Regions from separate parts of the Methylophilus sp. TWE2 genome, predicted to be linked through region 1. Evidence: predicted binding sites of a transcription regulator. Region 1 holds the regulator's gene; each other region holds the start of a gene.
The links. Region 1 encodes FliA, which starts transcription of late flagellar genes. Its sites were predicted from a motif close to CTAAAGTTNNCNNAAANNNTGCCGATANNA; they were not measured.

Region 1 (6,080 bases):
ATTGCCCTGAATGAATTGAAAAACAAGCACATGATTCTGGTAGACACCGTGGGTGTCAGTCAGCGTGATCAGGCAGTGACTGAGCAGCTGTCAATGTTGAGCCGCGCCGACTCACCGATCCAGAAATTATTGTGCCTGAATGCAACCTCCACAGGCGACACTTTGACTGATGTGATGCGTAGCTACAAAAAACATGACATTGCTGGCTGTATCGTCACCAAACTGGATGAAGCCGCTGCTATCGGCAATGTGTTGGACGTGCTGATTCGCGAACGTATGCGCCTGTTCTATACCACCAGCGGGCAGCGCGTGCCTGAGGATATTGAAGTGGCAGACAAACAGGCACTGGTAGAACGCGTGTTGACACCACATCAGGCCAGCCTGCCTTATCAATATCTGGATGAAGAGTTACCCCTGGTGATATCCAGTATGATGCAAACGGCCGCACAGGAGCACTAGCATGTTTAATTACCGTGACCAAGCAGATGGTTTGCGCCGGATCATGGCCAAGTCCTCTGCCCGTATCATCAGTGTGATTGGGGCCAATGGTCAGCCTGCGACCGCCTGGATCCGCAACTTGGCCATGAGCATGCTAATGCCAGAACAGCGTTTGCTGTTGATTCATGCCCATCGCCAGCCTGCGACGCCCTACTCTTTACAGGCCATCGCAGCCAATAACAGCGCTATCAAACGTGGAATTATTAAACATCCGCAAGGGTATGATCTCAGCTGTTTGGCTGAAAATGACCTGTTAACCTCGCCTTTATCACAAGATTTAAAAACACAACTAGACGGTATAGTGAGACAACTTGCATATGACTACGATACCGTCATGATTGAAACACAGCTGGATACACAAGCGTATGACCTGACATTGCCCGTCAGCGCTGAGCATGAACTGGTGATTCAAATGGACAGAAGCGATACCGCCATCAAAGCGGCTTATGTGACCATTAAACATATCAGCCAGCAGCATGGTGACGTCCCGTTGAGCGTCGTCGTCACTGGGGCGAGTCATGATCAAGGCCAACAATACTTTATGCGTTTGAATCAGGTTTGCAAACAGTTCCTGGGCGTGACGCTTGAGTTTCTCGGCGCGATACCGGCCGATGAAACCAGATCAGCGTCAACAATGTCGGGCCACAGGGCTGACAATGCTTTACCTAATACTCACAAACCAGGCCAGACAGCATTGGCTTTTAAATCAGTGGCACATCGTCTCGAAAAGCAACGTAACACGATGCCTTCACTGGCAGTTGCCTGACGTAGAAGAGGAAAAACATGTATACCGCTAAAGGCACAACTCACAATACCGACCAGATGCTCAAACAGCATAGCGGCCTGGTCAAGAAAATGGCTTACCAGCTGAAAGCCAAACTGCCCTCATGCGTTGAGCTCGATGACTTGGTTCAAGCTGGCATGATAGGCCTGATGGATGCCATCCAGCGTTACGAAGATACGCATGGTGCACAGTTTGAAACCTATGCTTCACAGCGTGTACGCGGTGCCATGCTCGATGAATTGCGTGGTGCCGACTGGTTGCCGCGCGGCATCCGTAAAAACATGCGTGATATCGAAGTGGCCGTACAGCAACTGGAACAAAAGCTGGGACGGCCACCGACTGAATCAGAAATTGCCAAGCACATGAACTTCAGCCTCGAAGACTACTATGATGTGCTGAGCGATTGCCAGGGTCACCAGCTGATTTATTATGAAGATTTTCAGGATGACGACGGCGGCGAACATTTTCTGGACCGTTACGTCGATGACGACAGCAGTGATCCGGTGAAAGCGCTTTTGGAAAGCGACTTCCGCGAAGCTTTGATTGACTCGATTGAGCATTTGCCTGATCGTGAAAAAATGCTGATGGGCCTGTATTACGAACAGGAACTTAACCTGAAGGAAATCGGCGCAATCATGAATGTGTCGGAATCCCGCGTATGCCAGCTGCATAGCCAGGCGGTCGCACGCTTGCGCGCCTCCATGCGCGACAGGGCCTGGACCGGAGTCGCTTGATGGATTGGGGTAGCCTGGCCGGCCTCCTGATTGCCCTTTCCGGTTTGGTACTGGGTCAGGTGATTGATGGTGGTCACCTTAACTCATTGATGCAGCCGGCAGCGTTTGCGGTGGTGATGCTGGGTACAGCAGGTGCCGTACTACTGCAAACCGAGCTCAAGTCATTTATCAAAGGCCTGCGCATGTTGCGCCTGGTCTTTGTGCATCCGCACGACGACCGGAAAAAGCTCGCGATCAAAATCAACCAATGGAGTCAGCAAGCCCGCAAGGAGAGCGTGCTGTCACTGGAAAATTATATCAAGCGAGAGCAAGATCCATTTGTACGCAAGGGATTGCAGCTCCTGGTCGATGGCACCCCTGCTGACCGTATCCGTGAAGTCTGCGCCATTGATATGTATTACTATGAGATGCAAGAGCGTGAAGCCGCAAAGGTCTGGTCTGCCGCCGGTGGTTATGCCCCTACTGTCGGCATTCTTGGTGCGGTATTGGGACTGATCCATGTCATGGAAAACCTCTCTGATCCGGCGAAAATCGGGAGCGGCATTGCCGTTGCATTCGTAGCCACCATTTATGGGGTTGCCCTGGCAAACCTCGTTTTCCTGCCCATTTCAAACAAACTCAAAGGCCATATTCAGCATGAAATGTCGCGCCGCGAAATGTTGCTGAACGCCTGGGTCTCTATCGCCCGTGGCGACAACCCAAAACTGGTCAGTGAGCGTCTTGAATCATACCTGCATCTGCGGGGATCGTAATGTACAGACGCAAAAAATGGGACGATGAGGAAGAAAGCCACGAACGCTGGCTGATCTCCTATGCCGACTTTATTACCTTGCTGTTTGCTTTTTTTGTGGTGATGTATGCCACCTCAACCATCAACCTGAATAAATACCGTGCGCTTTCTGACGCGGTGGTGACGGCTTTTCAAGGCAAGCCAGGCCAGGTGACGACACTGGATGCGCAAACACAAACCAACTTGCAGAATCAGAGCTCTCTGCTTAAACCGTTGCCTTTAAGTTATTTGTACCAGGAAAAAAAGCAGCGCGACCAGGAAAAGGTTCATGCGATTGGCCAGCAACTAGCCAACACTCTTACTCCTTGGATTGAGCAGAAGTTGATTGCAGTGTACCAATCCGATCTTGGCATAGAGGTGGATATACAAAGCAGCCTGCTGTTTAATAGTCTCCAGGCCACCTATACACCACAGGCGCTGGCGGTATTGAATGCTGCCAGTGGCCAATTAAAAAATGAATATCGCACCATACAGGTAGAAGGTCACTGCGACAGGCATTTGTTTAATGGTCAGACGGATGCAGAAACCAAGCGTTGGGAACTGAGCGCAGCGCAAGCTGCACATGTGACCGCCAGCCTTGCGGGGCTAGGCATTGCCAGCAAATGGTTATCCGCAACGGGCATGGCAGAAACCAAGCCGGTTTCAAGTAGTGACAACGAGTTTGCCCAGGCGCTGAATAGTCGCATTACCCTGCGGATTTTAACGGCAGAAAGTAGTACACAGCAGAGTAGCAATATCGCGAACAGGCAAGAGATACAGCCAGCGATAACGCCCTCCCCGGCCTTGTCTGCGACTGAGCCACAAGTCTCGCCCGCGCAAGCCACGCCTTAAGTCAGTCTCACTTGCAACCATTCGCTAAATGCTTCTATCGGCATCGGTTTGCCGAATAAAAAGCCTTGATAACGACGGCAACCGTTATTCGATAACAACTCCAACTGTGCTTGCGTCTCAACACCTTCGGCAATCACATTGAGGTACATGCTTTGTGCCATCGCAATAATTGTACGCACAATGGTGCGGTCGTGACTGTCAGTGACGAGGTCATGCACAAACGAACGGTCGATTTTAAGCTGGTACAGCGGGAGTTTCTTCAGGTATTGCAAAGAAGAATAACCCGTTCCAAAATCGTCTAATGAAAACTGTATGCCCAGCTGGCTAAGTTCTTCCATAATCAACACAGCATCGTCTACGTTCTCCAGCAACAGGCTTTCTGTTAACTCCAAGCGCAATGCGTTCGGATTAATCTGGTGGCGCTGGATACATGCTTTGACCATGTCTACGAAGTCGGCCTGACGAAACTGGCGTGCACTGATATTCACCGACAAGCTGAGCTCCCGGGTATTTAAAGATTGCTGCCAGCAGGCAATCTGAGCACAAGCCTGGTCAAGTACCCATTGACCCATCTCAACAATGAGGCCACTGTTCTCCGCAACCGAAATAAATGCCAATGGGGAAATCACCCCGCGTTGGGGATGGTGCCACCTGAGCAAGACCTCTGCCCCGAACGGCCGCCCGGTATGGTCTACCTGAACTTGGTAATACAGACGTAATTGTTGCTGGGCAATGGCTTCACGCAAATCAGCTTCAAGCATGACCTTGGTTGCAATTTCGGTTTGCATTCCCGGCTCATAGAGACAAGCTTGATTGCGCCCGGCTTGCTTGGCCTTGTGCATGGCAATATCAGCTGCTTTCACATAGTCAGTCTCGCCAGGATCTGTTTCATTAAAACTACATAAACCCATACTCGCCGTGATCGACAGTTTCTGTGCCCCTATCTTGAACGGGCGCTGAAACACTTTTTGCAACTGGCGCTGCATGTGCCACATTTGCTCTGCAGCTTCGTCAGCATGAGATGCAAGACCAGACAAGAGCACGACGAACTCGTCTCCGCCCATGCAGGCGATGAAGTGGGGTTCAGCTGCCTTCTGCAAGCGCTCTGCGACTTGATGCAATAGCTGGTTTCCTGTGGTGTGGCCATGCGCCTCATTCACCCATTTAAAGTGATCGAGGTCTATATAAATCATTCCCCATTGGCCATGGGTTGCCTCTTTGCGCAATTGATGCAGGTGTTCATACACCTTTCTACGATTAGGCAAACCCGTGACAGGTTCATAGTAAGCCAGGCTCTGGATAGACTCTTGAGATAAATGGCGGTCAACGACAATACTCACGAGTTTTGCCGCCTGCTCTATCATGGACAGCTCAAACGCGCTCGGTGTTTGGGGTTGCCGATAATACATGGCAAACGCGCCCAGCACCTCTCCTTCAGCGCTTAAAATAGGTTCAGACCAGCCCGCCTGTATGCCAGACGCCCTGGCTGCTTCACGGTGATTGAGCCAGTACGGGTGCGTCATTACATTTTCTACAACGACGCGCTGTTTTGTCGCGATCGATGTCGCAAGCGAACCATTCCCCGTATCCAATTGCAGCTGGCGCAATGTTTGCAACATTGCCTGTGGCAATGAAGATGCAATCACTGTTTGCACCAGTTTGCCCAGGTTTCTCGTTAGCACAATCGCGCAATACACTTCTGTGTGTATGCGCTCAATATCATGCACAATTTTCTCTAAAATCCTGAGCGCATCCTGCTCTTTTAAAATCAGTTCCAGCAGAGAAAATTTAATGCGTTCATAAGCAATCGCACGTAATCTTTCCTGTTGGAAATCAGCCGCAGACGGAGTCTCATGTGTTGTCTGGCGAATCAATAGCAAGCAGCGCGACTCGCCAGTCACTGATTTAAAATAATGCGCACAGCATTCCAGCCAGCGATTCTCACTATCATGGTATGCCACGTGCAACGTACGATGCCTGATGTCAGGCGCTGGCGGAGACAAAATCGCCCTGACTGGGTCATGTGCCACCAAAGGAAGATATGTCCAAAGGTGACCTTCCAACGCAGGTGAATGACTGGCCAGCACTGAGAGGCAATGGCCCTGGTCGTCTGTTTCTACTGCAAGATAAAAACCGGAAGAATCAACTTGCGAGCACCATTTTTCAAATGAATGGTTCAAGTCATGGTCTGCCAAAACGACACCATTTGGCACGAGATTTACTGTAGACATCGCATACTTTCACAACCGCAGTGCAAAATCCAACTGCCGACACATAGGCACCCCTCTGCCTGTCGGTTGTTAAGATGCCACACCCCCGAAGAATTTTAGTTTGAAGCCCATCCTGAGGAGGGCTCCTTTTATATTGACAGTAATGTGTCCAAAAAGCCGTGTGTTGTCAAGAACAATGGCTGCCGACTCGTGACATCAGCTGCATTCAGTTA
Region 2 (6,080 bases), 220 kb from region 1:
CCAACGCAGACAGGCCGGTGCTATCGGTATTATTACCATCATTATCCGCCACCGAAATCTTCAGGCTGTTTACCTCACCGGTATCCTTGGAGGTAATCACCAGTCGGTTGCCACTGCCATCATTGACGATGGAAGCGGTGACAGAGGCGTTTTTGGCATTAATCGCATCGCGTATCCCTGCCAGCGTATTGTTGCTGGAAGTGATGTCAATCTCGATATCTGATTTGCTGGCATTGGCGGTGAAAGAAGCTGGCGTACCGCCGTCAGCGGCGGTGTAGGTACCAAAAGAGATCGTCAGCTTACCTGTACCGATAATGTCTGTGGCGCTACTGTAAGCGGCAGAGGCAAGCTTCTGCGAAGTTGCCAATTGCGTGACGCTCACACTGTAGTTGCCCTTGACTCCCGTTCCATCAGCAGTCGCACTGATGGTGTTGCTATCAGAGGCAGTGACTGTTTGGGCATTGAATTTAGCTGCTGTGGCTAATTTGTCTACCGCGGTCTGAAAAGTACTTAATCCGCTTTTCAGGGTACTGTAAGCGGAAAGTTTGGTGTTGTAAGAGGATATCTTGGTTTTAATAGCGGTGAGAGGCTGCTGCTCGATCTGCATTTGAGCAGTGACCAACGAATCGATCGGCAGACCAGATGCGCCTGTAGAGGATACAATTGATGCCATTTTTAATCTCCCAACCTTTATTTAAACGCGATATCAGGCTGTTTGTCTCACCACCAGCCCACGTAATTTATCCAGCGTTTTACTGATGGCCAACACTTCCTCATTGGGAATCTGGCGCAATACCTGTTGTGTTTCGGTATCCACCACTTTCACAATGATACGGTCGGTATCCTCATCGATAGAAAACTCTATCGTTTGCAACGCCGGGGCTACATACTCATTTAACTTCTTCACTGCACCACTCAGTGCAGCTTTATCGTTCACATCTACGGCAGCGCCTTCAGAGGAAGCCTCAGCATATTTAACCAGCTTCAAACTGCTGGCTGCCCGGATTCCCTGTAATCCACCACCGACACCACTGACTGTTGAATCACTCATGATGCTGCTCCTTTTACCTAGGCCAAATCCACAGGAGCTAGGCCTGTGGATTTGGCATTACCATCGGATGAATTAACCTCTCAGTAATGACATCACGTTGTTAGGTAACTGGTTAGCTTGTGCCAACATCGCAGTACCAGCTTGTTGCAGAATCTGTGCACGTGTCATCTTGGCGGTTTCTGCAGCAAAGTCAGCGTCAGTGATACGGGACTTAGCAGCTGCCATGTTCTCAGAAGCCACACCCAGGTTGTTCACTACGGAAGCGAAACGGTTCTGGTAAGCACCCAAGGTCGCACGGTTAGTGTTCAAAGTTGTCAACTGTGCATCAATCGCAGTAATTGCTGATGAAGCTGCCGCCGCTGTAGACAAGGAACCAGCCAAGGAAGCCGCTGCAACAGAAGCTACGCTGATGGTATCACCGCTGTCAGCACCAATCTGGAAGCTGTAACCTGTACCAAAGGCTGCCTGACCGTTAAATTTGGTTGCTGTACCCAAACGAGTCAGTTCTGACTTCAATTGACCGAATTCTGTATTCAGGTTTGCACGGTCACCAGAACTGTAGGAACCGTTAGCAGCCTGTACAGCCAGTTCACGCATACGTTGTAATGCGTCTGTTGCACTTGCCAAACCACCTTCTGCAGTTTGCAGGAAGGAAATCGCGTCGTTTGCGTTACGTGTTGCAACTTCCATACCGCGAACTTGTGAGTCCATACGGGTTGCAATCGCCATACCAGCCGCGTCGTCTTTGGCGCTGTTAATACGCAGACCAGAAGACAAGCGTTGAATAGAAGTATTCAGGCTTGACTGGTTAGCAGTCAGGTTACGTTGTGCGTTCAATGAAGCCAGGTTGGTGTTAATTACTGAAGCCATGTTAAATCTCCTTTAGAGTCGTATATCCAGTTAAGTGTCAAATCGTCATGTTACTTTCAACGTTGATCGCTATTTACCACTTAATGTTTGCTATCTAGCGTTGTTAGTTGTGTTATCGACCGCTTGCGAAATTTCTTTAATACTTGTTGCAAATTTCTTTTTCGATCAATCATGCACTTGAAACTATTTACGACCCCTCCACCAAAATCTTTAGCCTTTAATCAAAAACTGCACAAAATTGTTTATACCAATGCATTCTATAAAAAGAAACGCCATCACTATTAACCGAGCTAAACAGAGAATCAGTCTTAATTCGGCTTTTAAACACACCCTTAGCCAACAAGCATTCATGCCACCCATCTCTCATAAGATATAAGGCCCCTTTTCCGCGCTTATCTACAAATCATTCCAAAGCAAAGCCATCCATAATCAGGCTATCCATTTCGCATACCTTATATATAGGCCTTATATATCTAGGTAGCAAAGATTATGAAGGAGTTTTGCATGGCATCCGTTTATGTAGGTATGACTGTAGACATTCTGCACCATGGCCATATCAATATTATTGAGCAGGCGAGGAAGTATGGCGACGTGACGATTGGCCTTTTGTCAGACGCAGCGGTGGCAGACCATAAACGCCTGCCCTACCTGACCTATGAACAGCGCAAACAGATCGTCAGCAATATTCGTGGTGTAGTGAATGTCGTGCCGCAGGAAGAATGGGATTACGCGCCTAACCTGCTCAAATACAAACCAGACATCATGGTGCATGGTGATGACTGGCTGGAAGGTCCTTTGGTGCCCTACCGTGACCGCGCCCGTGCAGCGCTGGCTGAATATGGTGGCCACCTGATCGAGATTCCTTATACACGCGGTGTGTCTTCCAATGAAATGTTGAGCCAGATCCAGGCCCTTGGTACCACACCGGATATCCGTCGCCGCACCTTGAAACGCCTGCTGACGGTCAAACCGCTTTCACGCTTTATTGAGGCACACAACCCGATCTCGGCATTGATTGCCGAACACGTCACAGCACAGCGCAATGGCAAAACCTGCCAGTTTGACGGATTCTGGTCCAGTTCATTAACGGATTCCACCGCGCGTGGCAAACCTGATATTGAAGCAGTGGAGATCAACAGCCGCTTATCCAATATCAATGACATCTTTGATGTCACCACCAAACCTTTAATTATGGACGCCGATACCGGCGGCAAACTGGAGCATTTTGAGCTCAATGTGCGCAGCATGGAACGCCTGGGTATTTCTGCCACCATCATCGAAGACAAGATCGGCCTCAAAAAGAATTCTTTGTTTGGTAATGAAGTACCGCAATTGCAGGACGAGATCGAGCCTTTCTGCGAAAAAATCGCTGCTGGGCGCGCTGCGCGTGTCAGCGATGATTTTATGGTGATTGCGCGTATCGAGAGCCTGATTCTGGAAAAAGGCATTGCCGATGCCGTGCAACGCGCACAAGCCTACGTCGGTGCGGGTGTAGACGGCATCATGATTCACAGCCGCCAGAAAACGCCAGACGAAGTCTTTGAATTCGCCAAGATTTTCAAATCAGAGTTCCCAACGACGCCTTTAGTGTGTGTGCCCACCAGTTACAACACCGTGACGGAAGAAGAACTGGCCTTGCGCGGTTTCAATCTGGTGATTTATGCCAACCACATGATGCGTGCGGCCTATCCGGCCATGCAAAATGCGGCCATGGAAATCCTTAAAAACGGCAGGACCGCAGAAATTGAGTCCAGCCTGATGTCGATTAACGATGTACTGGAACTGATCCCAGGCACTAAATAGGCGTCACCAAATAAGCGGGAGACCAACATGATACATGCCGAGGACTTTTTAAGCGCGTTGCAAGCCGAACAGGTACAGTTCTTTGCAGGCGTCCCTGACTCGTTACTCAAAGAGCTATGCGCCTGCTTTTCAGACAAACTGGCCGCAGGCCAGCATGTGATCGCAGCCAATGAAGGTGGCGCCATTGGGTTGGCCATCGGTCAATACCTGGCAACCAGACAACCGGCCCTGGTCTATATGCAAAATTCCGGCCTCGGCAATATCGTCAATCCAATTGCGTCATTGGCAGATCCACAAGTCTACGGTATTCCTATGTTGCTAGTCATCGGCTGGCGTGGCGAACTCGATGAACATGGCCAGCAGATCCACGACGAACCCCAGCATGTCAAACAAGGGCAGATCACCCTGTCTCAGCTGGATGTCATGGATATTCCATACCAAGTCATGACCAGCGAGATCGAATCTGCCCATGCACAAATTCAGACATTATTGAATCAGGCCATTGAGCGACAAGGCCCGGTTGCCCTGGTGGTACGCAAACAGAGCTTTGCGCCCTACAAAAAAGCAGAAACAAAACCTGAACCGGTCGCCACACTGACTGAGAAATTGCCCACACTGGAAAGCCGCGAACACATGATCCAGCAGATCGTCTCCGCATTACCAGCAGAGGCGGCAGTGGTGGCCACCACAGGCATGGCTTCACGCGAATTATTTGAATACCGCAAAGCCCAGCAGGCCGGACATAGCCGTGACTTCCTCACGGTAGGCGGCATGGGGCATGCTTCACAGATTGCCTGCGGCATTGCCTTGGCGCAGCCAGACCGACAAGTCATTTGTATTGATGGCGATGGCGCTATGCTGATGCATATGGGCAGCCTGACCATCAGTGCACAGCAATCTAATCTGCTGCATATCGTATTAAACAATGGTGCCCATGATTCCGTCGGTGGGCAGCCTACCATCGCCGCACAATTACCATTGGCTGAGATTGCCAGTGCTGCGGGTTATGCGCGGGTCTTCAGTGTTTCTGGGACAGAAGATCTAAAAACTGTGTTGCAACAGGCAGTGCACAGTAGAAAAAGCAGCTTTATAGAAGTGCTGTGCCGTAAGGGCGCACGTGCAGATCTGGGTCGTCCAACGCGCACCCCTACACAAAACAAACAAGACTTCATGCAGTTTTTAAACGAGGTGGAATATGCCTGAAGCCACCATTCATAGCCATGTCGCTGCGCAAAATGCACGCAAAGCGCTGTTCACAGCGGGGCCTGCCAGTTTGCTGGAGGAAAACCTGCTCGGTCTGCGGCCCTGTTTTGGCCGTGGTGACCAGGATTACAGCCAGGTAGATGAAGCTGTGCTCACCGCACTGAAAACCATGACCGGCCACGCCCAAATTGCGCGTTTGCAAGGTTCTGCCAGCCTGGCGCTTGAAATTGCCAGCCTGAACTTCCTGTATGGCAAGGTATTGGTCGTAGATAGCGGCTATTACGCCCAGCGCCTGGTCAGCTTCGCACAAATGGCGCAACGCAATGCCGGCCAGGTCTCATCAGTTACGGTCTGCGACTGGCAGGAAATCACTACCGCCAATGGCAACTACGACTGGGTCGTCGCTTGCTATACCGAAACTAGTGCCGGATTATTGTTACCCATAGGCGATTTACGCACCCTGGCAGACCGCGTGGGCGCCCAGTTGATGCTGGACGCGACTGCCTCTATCGGCCTGGAAGCCGATCACGGGCTGGCAGAGGTCATTGCCTACAGTTCTTGCAAAGGCCTGTTTGGCCTGACAGGCGCCTCATTTATTGCCTTTAACCAATTACCTAAAAACGAAATCGATTCGTTTTACCTCAGCCTGGCCACACACCTCGATCGGCGCATGACGGGTCCCTACCACGCCATCGCCTCTTTATACGAGGTGCTACCCAAACATGCTGATTTACGCGAGGCTGTGTTTATCAACAAGGCCAGGATGCTAAAAAAAATTGCATCTTATGCCACGCATCCTATGCCCTACCAACCCGCCTTATGTACTTGGGTCGATGCCAAGGTAACCAGCCAGGATGCACGTGCAGTGCTATACCAACCTCGCGGCATCAGCCATGGTAGCGTGGTATGTCATTTGGGAGAGGCGCATCTGGGCAGCCAGGCACGCGGCGATATTCTTGATTTACTGGAGTTACAGCCATGACGGCACCACAAAAACGCATTATGGTCGATATGTCCGCCACGCTGATCCACCATGGCCATGTCCGCCTGTTAAAAGCCGCCAAACAATTGGGTCATGTCATCGTCGCCCTGACCACGGATGAAGAGATTCGCAGCAAAAAGGGCTACGAACCCGAACTCAATTATGCGGCGC
Region 3 (6,080 bases), 200 kb from region 1:
AAACTGGCCATCCACTGGTTACCACCCAGGGATTGCAATCCGTTAGGGTTGACAAAGTTTGCCAGGATGACGCGGCCTAGATCCTTGGATTGACCGTTGGTGTAGCGACCTTGAATAATGCCGTCATCGCCAATGGTGAAGCTGGCAATGCGGCCTGAATTGTAACCATCCTGGCTCAGCTTGTTCACGCTGAAAGAAGAACCATATTGCGTGCTTTTGGAGTAATCAAAACTGATATTCATGGTGGCGCCACCGGTGGTAGGTGTAAAGCTGATAGGCGTCACGCTGGAGTTGGTTGAGTCATAGGCACCCGCATTAAATACCATGGATGGGGTAGGCACTGGTGTCACATCAGTACCATCTACTGTGGTGTATACACTCCAGGTGTTGGCCGCGGTTTTCACATAGTAGTTTTGTACATTATGTGAGTTACCCAGGTTGTCATACACCGTGATCGCGGTGGAGTTGGTATAGCTGGTTGGGTCAGTGGAGCTGAATGGTGTGACTGCTTGATCGATGTTTGCGCTGGCTGAATTCAGGTTCAATGTGCCGGTGATTCTAGTACTGGCCACAGGTTGCAAGTCGCTGGTGTCGATCTGAATCTCTACCGGACTGGAACCATTCAGGTTGTCTGCACTGTTGCCCATCAGGCGTTTACCATCACTGGTCACAATATAGCCGTTCTTATCCATTTGGAACTGGCCATTACGTGTATAGGTAATCGCACCGTTGTTGCTCAAGCGGAAAAAACCTGCGCCGTTAATCGCGACGTCCAGGGTGTTATTGGTGGAAGTAATGTTACCTTGGGTAAACTGCTGCGCGACATCTGAAATTTTGGTACCAATACCAATTTGCGTTGCGCCTGCGCCACTCAGTGAGGCTGCGAACACATCAGCGAATTCTGCACGAGACTGTTTAAAACCAACCGTGTTGGCGTTAGACACGTTGTTACCAATTACTTCAAGTGCTTTGGATGCTGCGTTTAAACCACTCAAGCCTTGTGAAAAAGCCATGTTATCTCTCCTAGGTAAGGACTCAAAATATTAAGAATTAGAAAATCTCTGAGATGTCTGATGCAGACACTGTCGTGTTATTGCTTAAATTCAGTTTGGCACCACTGGTGCTGGTAGTGACGCTTTGCACCTGTGCCAGGCTTAGCGCGGTACTGCTGACGGTTTTGTCAGCGGTTTTTGCCGTAATTTCATAGGAGTATTCGCCACTTGGTGCAACTGTGCCATCGTCCATTTTTCCATCCCAGCTTAATGCGTTCACACCAACATCCTGTTTGCCAAAGGTCAGCGTACGAATCGTCGTGCCAGCCCCGTTTTTAATCGCGACTGATAGGCTATCTGCGCCATTAGGCACATTGACGCCAAAATAGCCGCCAGTTTCTGTATGGGTTAGCGTTTTACCTTCCACCAGGACATTGCGGCCTATCATGCTGGTTGCTTGATAGGCTTGGCCCAGTTGTACGCTACCGATCAGGCTGCTCATGGTTTCATTGAGCTTGTTGATCCCGGTCACAGTATTCAACTGCGCCATCTGGCTAGTCACCTGCGCGTTGTCCATCGGGTTCAGCGGATCCTGGTTTTTCATTTGCGTGATCAACAGGGTCATGAAACGATCCTGTGTTTCATCTGTAGTGCTGGTCTTACTGCGGGTATTCACTGAGTTCAGTAAATCCTGTGAAACCTGGTTGTTACTATTTACGGTGGTCATACGAGTGCCCTTTCTAAAGGTTATTGACCAATATTCAATGTTTTAAGCAACATGGTTTTTGCCGCATTCATGGTTTCCACGTTGTTTTGATAGGCGCGTGAGGCTGAAATCATGTTCACCATTTCTTCAGTCACGTTGACATTAGGCATGGTGATATAACCGTCGGCATTGGCCATCGGATGTTTGGGGTCGTAGACCATTTTGCCTGGCTTGGTATCTTCAATCACCCGGTCGACCTCAACCGTGCTGCTTTGGTTAGCAGCGTCCTGCACCGCCTTGAACACCACTTGTTTGGACTGGTAAGGCTTGCCATCAGAACTGACCACGCTGTCGGCGTTAGCCAGGTTACTGGCCACGGTGTTCAGGCGCATGGACTGCGCACTCATGGCAGAGCCGGAAATTTTGAATACGTTAAACAGAGACATGACAGACCTCCTTTAATTACTGCTGGCCGTTAATGGCAGACAGCATCTTTTTAATCTGGCCACTGATCATGGTCAGGCTGGCTTCGTAGCGGATGCCGTTATCCACATAGGCATTACGCTCTACGTCCATATCTACCGTGTTGCCATCGACAGAACCTTGCACCACCGAGCGGAACAGCGGGTCGCTGGCACTCCCCACATACCCGTTGCTGCCCTGACCATTCATATGGCTGGTATTGGTTTGTTGCATCGCGCCAGCATTGGCAGCAGATTTGCCTGAAGTACTCTGCTGCAGAGCAGATTGCATGGCAGACTTGAAGTCGATATCACGCGCCTTGTATTGTGGTGTATCCGCGTTGGCAATATTGGAAGCCAACAGCTCCTGACGCTGATTGCGCACGCGCAATGCGGTCTGATGAAAATTCAGTGAAGCGTCCAGTTTGTTCATCATCGTCTTGTCCTTTCCAGGCTGTACTCTGAAGCCTTGTTCGAATATTTTTTCGAACCTCTAAAGTTCTTGTCATCTGCGGTCGTTAACCAGTTAAGCGGGCTTGGTTCACGCACATGACTTTTACTAGCTATGCCTAGTGTACGCTGTCACCTATACAATGATTCTTGAATTAAACGCAGGAAATCCTCTCTATTTCCGCAATTAAGTTTGCCCCGGATGCGTAGAATGGTGCACATGAAACAACGCCCAGTCCAACTTCTGATGTCAGTCATCTTCAGCCTGTTATGGTTGATGAGCTCACCTGTGCAATCGGCCGACCGCGCTGTCATTGCCAATCAGCGCGCAGTGGTTCCTGCGAGTGACATGCACAGCCGCGTATATCAAACTGTATTGCAGTATGTAGAGGGCCAGACACAAGGGTATCCGGGCAAGGTGAATATTGAGATCCAGCCATTGGACAGCCGTATCCGCATTGCTGAATGCGGCTTGATGGAAGGGTTTACTGTGCAAGGTGCCCGTTTATGGGGTAAAACCCACATCGGTGTCCGTTGCCTGCAATCTGAAACCAAACCCTGGACACTCTATGTACAGGCTGATGTTCAGGTATGGGGTGAATATGCCGTGACAGGCTTGCCTGTAAGCCAGGGCTCACCCGTGCAAACAACGGATGTGGTCATGCAATCCGGGGATTTGAGCAAGTTACCTGCAGGGATTATTACAGATGTGTCTATGCTTGATGGCAAGCAGGCTGCACTCAATTTGCCACTGGGCACAGTATTAAGACCTGAGCTACTGAAGGCGATCCCGGTGATTAGACAGGGACAAACAGTACAGTTGAATAGCCGTGGCGACGGGTTTGTCATCACTGCAGATGGTACTGCCATGCAAACCGCGAATGTCGGCCAGGTGGTGGATGTCAAAGTCAGCAGTGGCCAGATTATCAAAGGCGTTGCACAGTCTTCTGGTAAGGTTGACGTGCGTTTTTAACCAGATGGGTAACGTTTTTTTAATTGAAAATGTCTGAAATTTATAAACATGCGATAAAAACTATATTAAGCACTAAAGTTCGCTTAAACTATGCCGATAGTACTGTTAACGAATGAGGGTGATGGATGTGATAAGCCCTGAACATATTCAAAATCAGAAGAGGTACGGCATGAACATTTCAGATTCTATTAAAAAACTGGGTGTTGGCGTAGACAAGCCAACGTTGGATAAAAGTACTGCCAATAAAGGCAGCGACAAAGCAGCAGGTGTATCCACAACTGCTGCCTCAACAGATAACGTGACCTTGTCTTCTGCATCTGTGCAGTTGCAATCGCTGGAGAGCGGGTTGGCAGCTGGCGAAGTGTTTGATGCCAACAAGGTTGAAGAAATTAAAGCTGCAATTGCGCGTGGTGACTTTTCGGTAGATACCGCTAAAGTGGCAGATGGCCTGTTGCAGAGCGTCAAAGATTTGATACAACCAAACAATAAAGGGTGACCCTCATGACTTCTGCAAATCATTTATCTTCTCAAGTCAGTTTTGAGAAAGACGCAGCGCTGGTTTCACAGCTTTTGAATGATTTGCAGTCTGAGCAGTCCGCCCTGGTGTCTGCTGATCTGGATGCTATAGAGCAGATGGTCGACAAGCGCGTTGAACTGCTGCAAGCCCTGGGCGCAGCTGCCAACGCCCGCTATGAGGCGCTTGCTGCCGCTGGGTTTGAGCCTAATGAGCAGGGCATGTCTGCTTGGTTGAAAAAACAATCCAGCACTGTGCTAGAGCAGGCATGGGTCAGCTTCCAACAACAGTTGGTCCAGGCTAAAGAGCTCAATCGCCTCAATGGCATTTTGATTAACAAAAACTTTCAGCGTAACCAGGAAAAACTGGATGCGTTGAACGGCAAGAGCGCTGCCCCACAGTTTTACGGTAAAAATGGCCAAACACATCGTGCCGATACCGCACGTGGCAGTTATTCCGTTTAGTCCCCGTTAAATAAAACAGCCGAAGTGATCCTTCGGCTGTTTTATTTTTAAGTCCCCGCAGGTAGGCCCTAACTCAAGCTCTCCAATGTTTCCCAGCGCGTGATTTTTTCCAGCACCAGTGTTTCGATCTCATCAAGCCTGTCCTGTAGCTGTTTGACCTTATCTGGCGCCTGTTTGTAAATATCACCTTGCGCAAATTGTGCCTGAATCTCTGATTGCTCTTGTTCCAATGCCTCAATTTCTGCGGGGAGCGATTCCAGCTCACGCTGCTCCTTGAAACTCAAGTTTTTTCTGGAAGTGACTGTCTGTGTAGGTGTGCTTGACGTCGCAACCACAGCAGATTTTTTTTGCGTTGGAGCGGGTTTACTCAAGCGAGCCTGGCTGAATCTTAACCAGTCATCGTATCCACCACCGAATTCGGTTAACTTGCCTTCTCCTTCAAAAGCAATCACTTGAGTGACGGTATTTTCTAGAAAAGCCCGGTCATGGCTGACGAGAAAAAGGGTGCCCGAATAATCCTGTAACAGAGTCTCCAATAACTCCAGTGTATCAATATCCAGGTCATTGGTTGGTTCATCCAACACAAGTACATTGGCCGGGCGCGCAAACAGACGTGCTAACAGTAAACGATTGCGCTCACCACCGGAAAGTGATTTCACAGGTGAGCGTGAGCGTTGTGGTGGAAAGAGAAAGTCTTCCAGGTAACTGATCACATGTTTGCGTTCATTGCCAATCTCAACAAAATCAGAGCCCGGGCTGATGGTATCCGCTAAGGTGGCTTCTTCATCTAACTGCTCGCGCATCTGGTCAAAATAGGCTACGTTGACTTTTGTGCCACGCTGAATGTCGCCACTGTCTGGTTCTATGTCCCCTAAAATGAGTTTTAATAGTGTGGATTTTCCAATGCCGTTGGGTCCTAACAATCCTATTTTATCGCCACGTAAAATACGTGTGCTGAAGCCTTTGATGAGTGTTTTGTCACCATATGACTTAGTGACCTGATCAAGCTCTGCAACCAGTTTTCCACTGCGTTCGCCAGCATCCAGGTTGAGTTTGACATCGCCTTGGCGCTCACGTCTGGCTGCACGGTCTAAACGGAGTGCTTCTAATCTTCTCACGCGTCCTTCATTACGAGTGCGGCGCGCTTTAATCCCCTGGCGGATCCAGACTTCTTCCTGCGCCAGAAATTTATCGAATTTTGCTGCATGCGTTTCTTCAACGGCGAGTAACTCTTCTTTTTTGATTTGATATTGTGAAAAATTACCTACAAAGTCTGTCAGATTGCCGCGGTCAAGTTCAGTAATGCGTGTCGCTAACTTGTCCAAAAAACGACGGTCATGGGTAATAAACAACACGCTGCCATTAAAGCCTAATAACAAATCTTCCAGCCACTCGATGGCTTCGAGGTCCAGGTGGTTAGTCGGTTCGTCCAGTAACAAGACTTCAGGCTCTGCCACAAGCGCACGCCCAAGTGCAACACGTTTACGCCAACCGCCTGAGAGTGTGGAAACCAGTACATC

Region 2: ACJ67_RS08955 (flagellin) is a predicted target of FliA. The motif match lies at 2,032-2,061, and genes of this name have one in related genera.
Region 3: flgM (flagellar biosynthesis anti-sigma factor FlgM) is a predicted target of FliA. The motif match lies at 3,655-3,684, and genes of this name have one in related genera.

Annotation. Positions count from the first base shown of each region.
Region 1 is NZ_CP012020.1:1,634,837-1,640,916, forward strand. It holds gene flhF (flagellar biosynthesis protein FlhF) at 1-459, shown strand, start outside; gene ACJ67_RS07885 (hypothetical protein) at 461-1,264, shown strand; gene ACJ67_RS07890 (RNA polymerase sigma factor FliA) at 1,282-2,016, shown strand; gene ACJ67_RS07895 (flagellar motor protein) at 2,016-2,768, shown strand; gene ACJ67_RS07900 (flagellar motor protein MotB) at 2,768-3,637, shown strand; gene ACJ67_RS07905 (bifunctional diguanylate cyclase/phosphodiesterase) at 3,634-5,868, opposite strand; gene ACJ67_RS07910 (sulfite oxidase heme-binding subunit YedZ) at 6,074-6,080, opposite strand, start outside.
Region 2 is NZ_CP012020.1:1,859,092-1,865,171, forward strand. It holds gene fliD (flagellar filament capping protein FliD) at 1-673, opposite strand, end outside; gene ACJ67_RS08950 (flagellar protein FlaG) at 707-1,051, opposite strand; gene ACJ67_RS08955 (flagellin) at 1,124-1,921, opposite strand; gene aepX (phosphoenolpyruvate mutase) at 2,426-3,724, shown strand; gene aepY (phosphonopyruvate decarboxylase) at 3,752-4,927, shown strand; gene ACJ67_RS08970 (hypothetical protein) at 4,920-5,909, shown strand; gene ACJ67_RS08975 (adenylyltransferase/cytidyltransferase family protein) at 5,906-6,080, shown strand, end outside.
Region 3 is NZ_CP012020.1:1,829,845-1,835,924, reverse strand. It holds gene flgE (flagellar hook protein FlgE) at 1-1,013, opposite strand, end outside; gene ACJ67_RS08810 (flagellar hook assembly protein FlgD) at 1,051-1,719, opposite strand; gene flgC (flagellar basal body rod protein FlgC) at 1,740-2,144, opposite strand; gene flgB (flagellar basal body rod protein FlgB) at 2,161-2,595, opposite strand; gene flgA (flagellar basal body P-ring formation chaperone FlgA) at 2,830-3,582, shown strand; gene flgM (flagellar biosynthesis anti-sigma factor FlgM) at 3,752-4,078, shown strand; gene ACJ67_RS08785 (flagella synthesis protein FlgN) at 4,084-4,560, shown strand; gene ACJ67_RS08780 (ATP-binding cassette domain-containing protein) at 4,629-6,080, opposite strand, start outside.